2 regions of the Paenibacillus sonchi genome follow, and region 1 is predicted to be linked to the other one. Evidence: riboswitches for the same ligand, from Rfam matches in the RefSeq annotation. Region 1 holds a riboswitch; the other holds the start of a gene.
The links. A riboswitch is a leader RNA that binds a small molecule or an ion and turns the genes downstream of it on or off. The one in region 1 is predicted to bind cyclic di-GMP.

Region 1 (4,861 bases):
TTTTTGGGATCGGCGTCGCCTCCAAGTGGATTGTAATCTACGGGGGTGCGGGTCTTGCCATCATGCTGGCGCTTGCCCTGTTTGAACGCTACAGAGAGTACAGGGCGGCGGGACGTTTGCTGGCGGAGGGCAGAGTGGGGGATCAGGAGCTCAAGGCCGCCTGCAGCACCGCGGACAAATCGTTTTGGAAGAATACCATTGTTACCTTGCTTAGCTGCGTGCTGTTTTTTGTCATTATTCCAGGGGTGATCTACAGCCTGTCCTTTATCCCGGTTCTGTCGGTCTCGGCAGACGGCTACACCTTCAAAGGTCTGATTGATGCGCAAAAGAACATGTACAATTACCACAGCCAGCTTGTTGCCACTCACCCCTTCGCTTCTTCCTGGTGGGAATGGCCCTTCATGAAACGGCCGGTATGGTTTTTCAGCGGCGGTGAAGGACTGCTGGAAGGACAGGTAAGCAGCATCGTGACTATGGGGAACCCGCTGATCTGGTGGACCGGAATTTTTGCTATGCTGGCTTCGGTCTGGTTTACAATCAAGCGCAAGGACAAGAACCTGTACATGATCTGGATCGGATTTTTCTCGCAGTATGTTCCATGGATGCTGGTGCCGCGTGAAACGTTCCTTTACCACTACTTTGCCATGGTGCCGTTCATGATTCTTGCTATTGTATACATCATGAAGCTGCTCGACAGTAAATACCCGGAGGCCCGGTATTTGCGTCATGCTTATGTGGCCGTTGCCGCACTGCTTTTTGTAATGTTTTATCCTGTGCTGTCAGGCATGCAGGTTAGTAAAGACTATGTGGACGTTGTGCTGCGCTGGTTCCCTTCCTGGGTCTTCTAGTGAAGTGGCGGATGCTTACACAGCAGTTACATAATTTTAGGAGGAACTAAGGTGAAAGCCAGATACAGTGTAATTGTCCCCATGTTCAATGAGGAAGAAGTCATTCAGCATACGTATGAGCGTCTCAAAAAGGTCATGGACGGCTGCGGCGATTCTTACGAGCTTGTCTTCGTTAACGACGGGAGCCGGGATCGTACAGCTGAGATTATGCGTGAGATCAGCAGCCGCGACGAGCATGTCAAGCTGGTTGATTTCTCGCGCAATTTTGGCCATCAGGTGGCGATCACGGCGGGGATGGATTATGCTGAAGGCGAGGCGGTCGTGGTTATTGATGCGGATCTTCAGGACCCGCCTGAGGTAATTTTGCAGATGATTGCGAAGTGGAAAGAGGGTTATGAGGTAGTCTATGCCAAGCGGCTTAAGCGCCAGGGAGAAACGCTCTTCAAAAAAGCAACCGCAAAGATGTTCTACCGTCTGCTCAGCAGCATGACCAGTGTGGAGATTCCTACAGACACGGGTGATTTCCGGTTAATTGACCGCAAGGTATGTGATGTGCTGCGCGGTCTGAAGGAGAAGAACCGCTATGTGCGCGGGCTGGTAAGCTGGGTGGGCTTTCGCCAGACTATGGTTGAATACGTGCGTGAAGAGCGTTTTGCCGGTGAAACCAAATATCCGCTGAAGAAAATGATCCGGTTTGCGCTGGACGGCATCACCTCTTTTTCCCACAAACCGCTGAAAATAGCCTCATACATTGGCTTCTTTCTTTCCTTTTCCAGCTTTCTTTATCTGTTCTTTGTTCTGTTCCAGAAGGTGTTCACCTCATGGACGGTACCCGGCTGGGCTTCAATCGTGGGTGTGAATCTGCTGTTTAATGGTATTGTGCTGATGCTGCTCGGCGTAATCGGTGAATACATTGGGCGGATTTATGATGAATCCAAGGATAGACCGCTGTATATCGTGCGTGAGACGAGGGGCTACGGCGATGCAGAGAGTGGCGGAGAGAACGCGGGCGTGCGGAAGGACAATGATTATGCCAGATAGACAGATTAATGCAGGATTCATCCAGTTTTTAAAATTCAATGCCGTAGGTGTGCTGAATACCTTGATTGATTTTGCCATATTCACTCTCCTGCACTCACTGGGGATGATGAATGCCCCGGCGCAGATCATTTCTTACAGCGCCGGTACCGCCAACAGTTTCATTTGGAATAAGAAGGTGACTTTTCGGGACCGGGACCGGGGAGCAAGGATAGCTTTGACCGGATGCAGCTGGTAAGGTTCATTGTGCTGAACCTGGTTGTGCTGGGGATATCAGTGCTGCTTATGCATTTGCTGACCGGCCGCTTCGGCATTCAGGTGCTGGTTGCCAAAGTGCTGGTTACCGTCGTAACCGTAGTGATCAATTTTTTCGGAAGCCGGAAGTGGGTATTTTGAAAAAATGCACTAGATAGATTGGACTTTAATACTAACTTTCGGAGGTGATTTCATGCGCAAGTTCTCTTACTTAATTATTCTTGCCGGGATTCTGCTGATGCTGTACCCCAAAGCAAATGAATGGTATAACGACTGGCAGCAGCAGAAGCTGCTGGAGGAAGCCGAACAGGCGTACAGTGAGATTTCGCCGTCACCATCTCCGCAGTCAGATCTGCACAAACAATATGCTGAAGTCACCCAGCTTCTCGCCGAGGAATCCTCTGAGGGTGACCTGGCGAAAGCGACAGAAGCGCCGGCTCCCGAAATTAAGCTGGGAGGCAAGATCACAGGCATTATCCAGATCGACAAAATCAATTTGAAGCTGCCCGTACTGGAAGGGGCCACTAAAGCCAACATGAAGCATGCTGCCGCCCACATGAAGGAGACCGCGGCTATCGGGCAGGTTGGCAATGCTGCGATTGCAGCACATAGATCGAGAACAGCAGGCAGGCTTTTTAACAGGCTCAACGAAGTTGAGGTCGGTGATACCATATCCGTGCAAACAAAGGAACAGGATTACCAATACGTAGTGTATGATATTTCAATTGTAGAGCCTACGGATGTTTCCGTATTAAATGGACATAACGATGATAAAATACTCACTCTGATTACCTGTGATCCATTGGTCAATCCGACTCATCGCCTGATTATTCATGCCAGATTGTCTTAAATCCCAATTAGCGCGGCCTAAAGGTAGTATATTAGAATTTAATTAAAAAATAGTAGAAGTCTAGTGATTTGGGTCTTGAATATAGATATAAATATGATACTATATAACTATAAAAGCTAAACACGACAACGGCAAACCTATCGAAAGGTAGGGACGCAAAGCTAAAGGGCCTTCCCGCTATGGATGGCAGCCAGCTACCGAATGAAGAGGCTTTTTTTGTTTGTTCTTAAATATGAATCTATCAAACCGCATTAGAAGTAAGAACAGATAAAGCTTATACGATAACGGCAAACCTATCGAAAGGTAGGGACGCAAAGCTAAAGGGCCTTCCCGCTATGGATGGCAGCCAGCTACCGAAAGGGGTTTTATCCATGAAGAAGTTCTTTTTTACGTTGTTAACATTGTTTGTAGTTGCCGCTTCCGTTCAGACAGGATCAGCTGAAGCTGCCAGCACGGACACAGGCTGGTTGAATACATCGCAATTGAATCAAGGGGTTATCGCTGTTTCTTATGAAGTTCCTAAGGACAAGCGTATTAAGCTCATGATTACTAAGGACAACAACAGCTACACATATAACCTATATGCTTCTAAGCCTAATGAAACCTTCCCGCTGCAGCAAGGTAATGGATCTTATAAAGTTTCTGTTCTGGAGAACACTACCGGCAATAAATACAAAGTGATGTCCTCCGAAACCGTAGACCTCAGCATGAGCGATGCGAACGACGTATACTTGAGCTCCGTACAGAATGTGAAATGGAGTTCTTCCGATAAATCAGTTCTGAAGGCTGCTCAGCTCACACAGGGGCTGACCACTGATGAACAAAAGGTAAAAGCAATATACAACTACATCGTTTCTAATGTGAAATATGACTATAGCTTAGCTTCCAGTGTTACGACTGACTACATCCCCAACAATGACAATACACTGGCCACCAAGAAGGGGATTTGCTACGATTATGCTTCATTGTTTGCAACCATGCTCCGCAGTCAAGGCATACCTACCAAATTGGTGATGGGGAATACCAGCTATGTGACTTCATACCATGCCTGGAACGAAGTCTTGCTTGACGGCAAGTGGGTGACTATCGACACTACAGTTGATGCCGGTTTGGGCAAGAACAACAAAGAAACGGGATTAATTAAAGTAGCAAGCAAATACTCCGCAGCAAAATTCTATTAAGAGAAGTGAATATACAATCAACAATCGGATCTTTTGGAGATAACCCGCTTAAATATTAAGTGGGTTATCTTTCTTTTTCTAAAGGGTTGCTTTTTTATATGACTCTGGAGTATTATAAATAAGCGTTGTTGGAGCGCTGCAGAGTAAAAGAAGAACAGTTGAATAGATTGTTCGAAAAAAACTTGCATTTCTCAAACAAACGTGATATATTATAAGAGTTGCTGGTGACGACATAATCATCGCCGACAACGAGTTTGATCTTTGAAAACTGAACAACGAGTGAGTGGGATTTCACGCAAGTGAGATCCAAAATAGATGATTTTCATAGCGTGTTTCGCGCTTTAGAAATTTCATCAGAGAATGCAAATTCTCGTCAGATGTTTCAAAATGAGCTATCGCTCTTTTCAATACCAATTGGAGAGTTTGATCCTGGCTCAGGACGAACGCTGGCGGCGTGCCTAATACATGCAAGTCGAGCGGAGTTTATCCTTCGGGGTAAACTTAGCGGCGGACGGGTGAGTAACACGTAGGCAACCTACCCTCTAGACTGGGATAACTACCGGAAACGGTAGCTAATACCGGATAATTCCTTGACCCACATGGGTTTGGGATGAAAGGCGGAGCAATCTGCTGCTAGAGGATGGGCCTGCGGCGCATTAGCTAGTTGGTGGGGTAACGGCCTACCAAGG
Region 2 (4,861 bases), 3.4 Mb from region 1:
TGTGGCTAAAGGTTGAAGCAGAGTTCAACACTATAGAAGCAGCTTGCCGGGTGATGTTGTCCTTAGGTCCTAATGTGATCATCGGGGAACCGGAGGAATTGCGTGTCAGAGTATATAAGGCTGCCTTAAAAACAGTCCTGCTGGGCCGCAGGGTAAGACGTTCCCTTCCGGGAAATTCCCGTCCGCAGCAAGAATAGGCACTTGGTCCGCCCAGGAAAAGATAGCTGTTTCCCGTAATAAATTATGTCAATTCTTACAATAGACCTAACGTCCTGAAATCGCCTATAATATTACAATACTCAACATATTTATTAGGGGGAATAGTTATTATGGACTGGATGAACAAGCTTCCGCTAAAACAGAGAATTGTTGCCGGATGTTATCTGATCGCCGCATTATTTGCAGTTCCTGTACTGATCACTTTATTGATCATGGGCAAGGTTGTTATCGGAATAATACTGGTAGCGGTATTGGCAGCTCTTACCTTCCCTCTTTCACGCTTCATTGAGAGAACGCTTACATCTTCGTTTGACGACATTTCTAATGTTACACACACCATTGCAAAAGGCGACTTTACCAGCCGGGCCGACGAGAACGGCTCTATGGGGGATATCAGCCGGTCCTTCAATACCATGATCGATAAGCTGAAAAAGATCCTTACTGATGCTTCGCAGATTACCCGCCAGGTTATGGATGCCAGCCGCGGCATTGAAGACAAGAACCAGAATCTGAAGATAGTAATGGCCCAGGTCGCCTCCTCGTCCAATGAACTGGCTCTTGGCGCAAATGAAATCTCCGTGGACATTGCCGACATGACCGAATCCATCAAAGACATAGAGACCAAGGTCTCCAACTATACGAGCTCGACCAAGGAAATGAACAGACGGTCTGTACATACATTGGAACTGGTTGAAAAAGGACGGCAATCGGTGGATACACAAGCCGAAGGCATGCGCAAGAATATACAAGCTACCCAGAAGGTGGCCGACACGATTGAAGCACTTTCCCAAAATGCCCGGGGATTACAATGATCACCAAAACGATCACAGAAATCGCCGAGCAGACCAACCTCTTGTCGCTCAACGCCTCTATTGAAGCAGCCCGGGCTGGCGAACATGGCCGTGGTTTTGCTGTCGTGGCCCAGGAAGTACGCAAGCTGGCCGAGGAATCTACCGCCTCCACCAAAGAGGTATTCAGTCTGGTCCGCAGCATAGAGAACGATATCAAGCAAGCGATCGAGAATATCGCCATTAACGAGGAAGTCGTTCAGGTACAGAATGAGATGATCATCGAAACAGCGAATATTTTCGCACAGATTGTGCAAAGCGTCCAATACATAACCGAGCAAATTGCTTCTTTCTCTGCCGAAAGCGACCTCATGCTGGAGAGCGCACTCAAAATCTCCGGCGCCATCGAAAATATTTCCGCGATTACCGAAGAAACGGCGGCGGGAACGGAAGAGGTCTCCGCAGCGATGAACGAGCAAATCCATGCCTTGCAATCCGTTGCCGAGGAGACTGAGAAAATGACCCAAGCGGTATTCCAGCTGCAAAAAACGATTCATATTTTCAAATTTTAACTGTTACGGGGAGACTGCCGTATCCTTCCTGCGGCAGTTTTTTTGTTCACAAAATTTTCGCTGTTATATTCATCAGTTACAGTTTTTTTGCATTAGAAGAGCCCCTCCATTCTTTTGCACTTCTCTCCTTTTGCCTGCCTCTGTTTTTGGAATGCAGATATTTGCAGATGAACCGCTCTTTATTCAGTGGTCCTTTTTACATAGTGAATTTTACAATGCATTCCTTTATTATGGCTGAACAACCCTTCTGCAAGTGAGTTTATAGTTCAAAATCCTCATTTTTAGATTATTTCAATATTTCTTCACAGTTTGCATTTTTGGACTTTTTTTCATTAGCTCTTTTTTCTCATTCATTCTTATATATATACAAAATGATACTGTTTTTCACATGGATGCGATCAGGCAGGATTCGCCAAAATCCGAGGTTATCAGCACAAATATATTGACAAAAGCTGAGTCAGAAATATATTGTAAAATAAAAAAAGGTATTATTTTCTTTAACACATATTGGCAAAATTCACCGAAAGGGAATGACGCAAAGCCATGGATCTACAGTCTCATTTCTATGGGACCATGACAGCCAGGTTGCTGAACAGCCGAACGTCCGGGTTTTCCTGCGTTCTCTATGGTTATTTACGCAGCCAACCTGTGCTCTCATGAGTACAGGTTTTCTATTTTGCTGAATAAATAAAAAAAACATTGGGTGGGGTGGATTTCCTTTGAAAACAGTTTCAGATTATATGGCTGAGGCACTACGAAACCTCGGTGTAACACATTCCTTTGGCATAATCGGCAAGTCTATTTGTCCCGTAGTCCTGAAAATGGTGGATTACGGCATTGAATTTATTCCAGGGAGACACGAATCCAGTTCCGGGTTCGAAGCCGCCGGCTATGCTCTCAAAACAGGGAAACTCGGAGTGGCTTTTGGGACCTCCGGACCGGGGGTACCAATCTTCTCACCGCCGCAGCACATGCCAAGGCGAATAATCTTCCCGTACTTTTTATAACAGGACACCAATCCATCAAGGAGCTGGGGATTCCCCAGTGCCAGGATTCTTCAGCTTATCTGGCCGATCTGGCGGACATGTTCAGACCCGCGACCCTTTACAGCAAGCTGGTGGAACGCGGCGATCATTTCGGCACGATTTTCAATCATGCCGTCTCCATTGCCTTGAGCGGACAACGGGGACCGGTTCATCTCTGTATCCCGTTTGATGTGCAGACCGAAATGCTGGAAGAATGCCGGATTGTTATCCCTGAGCGCGAACATCTGGTCAGTGCCGGTAATTTGGAACGCGTACTTTCTGTAATTAATGAATCAAGCCATCCTCTGATCATTGCGGGCAAAGGAGTCAATCGTTCCGGCGCGCACGAGGAGCTTCTTCAACTGGCTGAAACCTTCAATATTCCGGTGGTCACCTCTCCCGGCGGCAAGGGTGCCATCGCCTGGGATCACCCGCTGTATCACGGCCCCATCGGTGTCGGCGGCTGCAAGCACGGTGAGGATTTGTTAAACCGCAGTGATGTGTTCATCGTCCTTGGCTCGCGTCTCAGCGATATGACCATCTGCAATCTTAAAGCAGAGAATCATCCCAAAACATTGATCCAATTTGACGTCGACCCTACCTTCGTCGGAAAAATATTAACCTCAGAGACAATCGCTGTAAGCGGGGACTTACGCGATAATCTTGCGTTCTATCTTCAGAATTTTGATTCGGCTGCTATTAAAAAGCACGAAACAGAAACCGATGTTCATTATGCGGAAGAGTTGCCGGTTCTGCCCAAGCTTTCGCTTGCATCCGTCATGGACACATTAAGCGACCTGATCCCGTACAACAACACCGTTTTTGTTGATGATGGCAGCCATGGCTTCAATGCCGCGAAATGGTACAAGGTCAAAAAGCCCGGCAGCGTTGTCTTTGATGCCTATTTTGCCTGCATGGGCAATTCCATTGGGATGGCTATCGGCGCTAAGGTGGCTTCACCGGAAGAAACGATTTTCTGCATTACCGGTGACGGCTGCTTCATGATGCTTGGCACAGAAATAAATACGGCCGTGTGCAAGGACATTCCCGTGATCTTTATCGTTGTGAACAATATGCAGCTCGATATGGCGTTAAAGGGCATGGAAAAAACAACAGGCAGAATCGACGGCACGATCTTCGAAGTTCCTATGGATGCCGTGAAATTTGCTGAATCCTTGGGGGCCACAGGCTACAGATGCGAGACTCTGGAACAATTCACATCTGCTATCCATGCTGCAGTAGCCTCTAACCGCGTGGCTGTAATTGAACTGCTGACCGACCGTACTGAAGTGCCTCCGACGGCCCATCGAACCTTGAATCTCAACTAAGAATCAACAGCGGCAAGGACCTCTACAATCTTGATTGCTCCTTGCCGCTCATCACAATTCAGGAGGCATCTCTGTGGAAGATACAATTAACAGCGGTCTCAGGCATTTTTCCAACCTGTCTGGCAATTACGGTGCCAAAGCTCTGGCTCCAATCAAGGAGCATTTTCCGGAGCTGGCCGAGTATATCATGGGCAACGCCTATGGCGACATTTTTCAGCGCACAACGATTGGTTCGGATTGGAAGGAAATTGCCGTTATTTCATCCCTGATTACCATGGGACAGTTCGAGCAGCTCGGAGTCCATTATGTGATGGCGCTCAGCGTCGGAATGACTGTGGATCAGATCAAAGGTATTTTGCTGCATCTGGTGCCCGTTGTCGGTGCGCCCAGAGTCATTTCAGCTTTTAATGTGCTGCTTGCCACACTGAAGGAAATCGAATAATTTTTTTCGACTTTTTTATACACGATTCGACTTTTTTATTGCATATTCGATAAATATATGATTATATGGAAGGGAATTTATCCCAATACTAAGCTTTAAATGTCGAATTAAGGCATAAAACTCTAAGGTTGGTGGATAGATTCAATACTGAAACACATTCAATTTTGGGAGAGATGAGCACATGGGTAAATTTATTTTGAAAACCGATTCCGACAAAAAAATCATTAATATCGAGTTAGAAGGGACCTTCTCCAATGAGGACGGCCTCAAATCGATCCAAGCCTATCAGCAAACCGTCAACCCGATTACCCCTTCAGAATATGCGCTGCAGATTGACTGCAGAAAACTGAACGTGACTGCTCCTGATGTCGTGCCATTGCTGGAAGGATGCTTCGTCATGTTCAAAGCGGATGGCTTCGAAAAAGTAAGCCTGACTCTTGAAAATAACCCGATCCTCAAAATGCAGCTTGCCCGTCTGGGCCGCAAA

Region 2: another riboswitch for cyclic di-GMP. It lies ahead of JI735_RS37565 (thiamine pyrophosphate-binding protein); the one in region 1 lies ahead of JI735_RS12285 (transglutaminase-like domain-containing protein).

What each region holds. Positions count from the first base shown of each region.
Region 1 covers NZ_CP068595.1:2,675,201-2,680,061, forward strand. The annotation lists gene JI735_RS12260 (phospholipid carrier-dependent glycosyltransferase) at 1-848, shown strand, start outside; gene JI735_RS12265 (glycosyltransferase family 2 protein) at 900-1,889, shown strand; gene JI735_RS36885 (GtrA family protein) at 1,879-2,124, shown strand; gene JI735_RS36890 (GtrA family protein) at 2,112-2,282, shown strand; gene JI735_RS12280 (class D sortase) at 2,335-2,991, shown strand; cyclic di-GMP riboswitch class I at 3,112-3,193, shown strand; cyclic di-GMP riboswitch class I at 3,268-3,349, shown strand; gene JI735_RS12285 (transglutaminase-like domain-containing protein) at 3,363-4,172, shown strand; rRNA gene JI735_RS12290 (16S ribosomal RNA) at 4,584-4,861, shown strand, end outside.
Region 2 covers NZ_CP068595.1:6,743,632-6,748,492, forward strand. The annotation lists gene JI735_RS30340 (helix-turn-helix transcriptional regulator) at 1-197, shown strand, start outside; gene JI735_RS38015 (HAMP domain-containing protein) at 330-1,031, shown strand; partial or broken gene JI735_RS38020 (methyl-accepting chemotaxis protein) at 1,046-1,579, shown strand; cyclic di-GMP riboswitch class I at 2,079-2,172, shown strand; gene JI735_RS37565 (thiamine pyrophosphate-binding protein) at 2,320-2,586, shown strand; gene JI735_RS37570 (thiamine pyrophosphate-binding protein) at 2,664-3,932, shown strand; gene JI735_RS30355 (carboxymuconolactone decarboxylase family protein) at 4,006-4,374, shown strand; gene JI735_RS30360 (hypothetical protein) at 4,556-4,861, shown strand, end outside.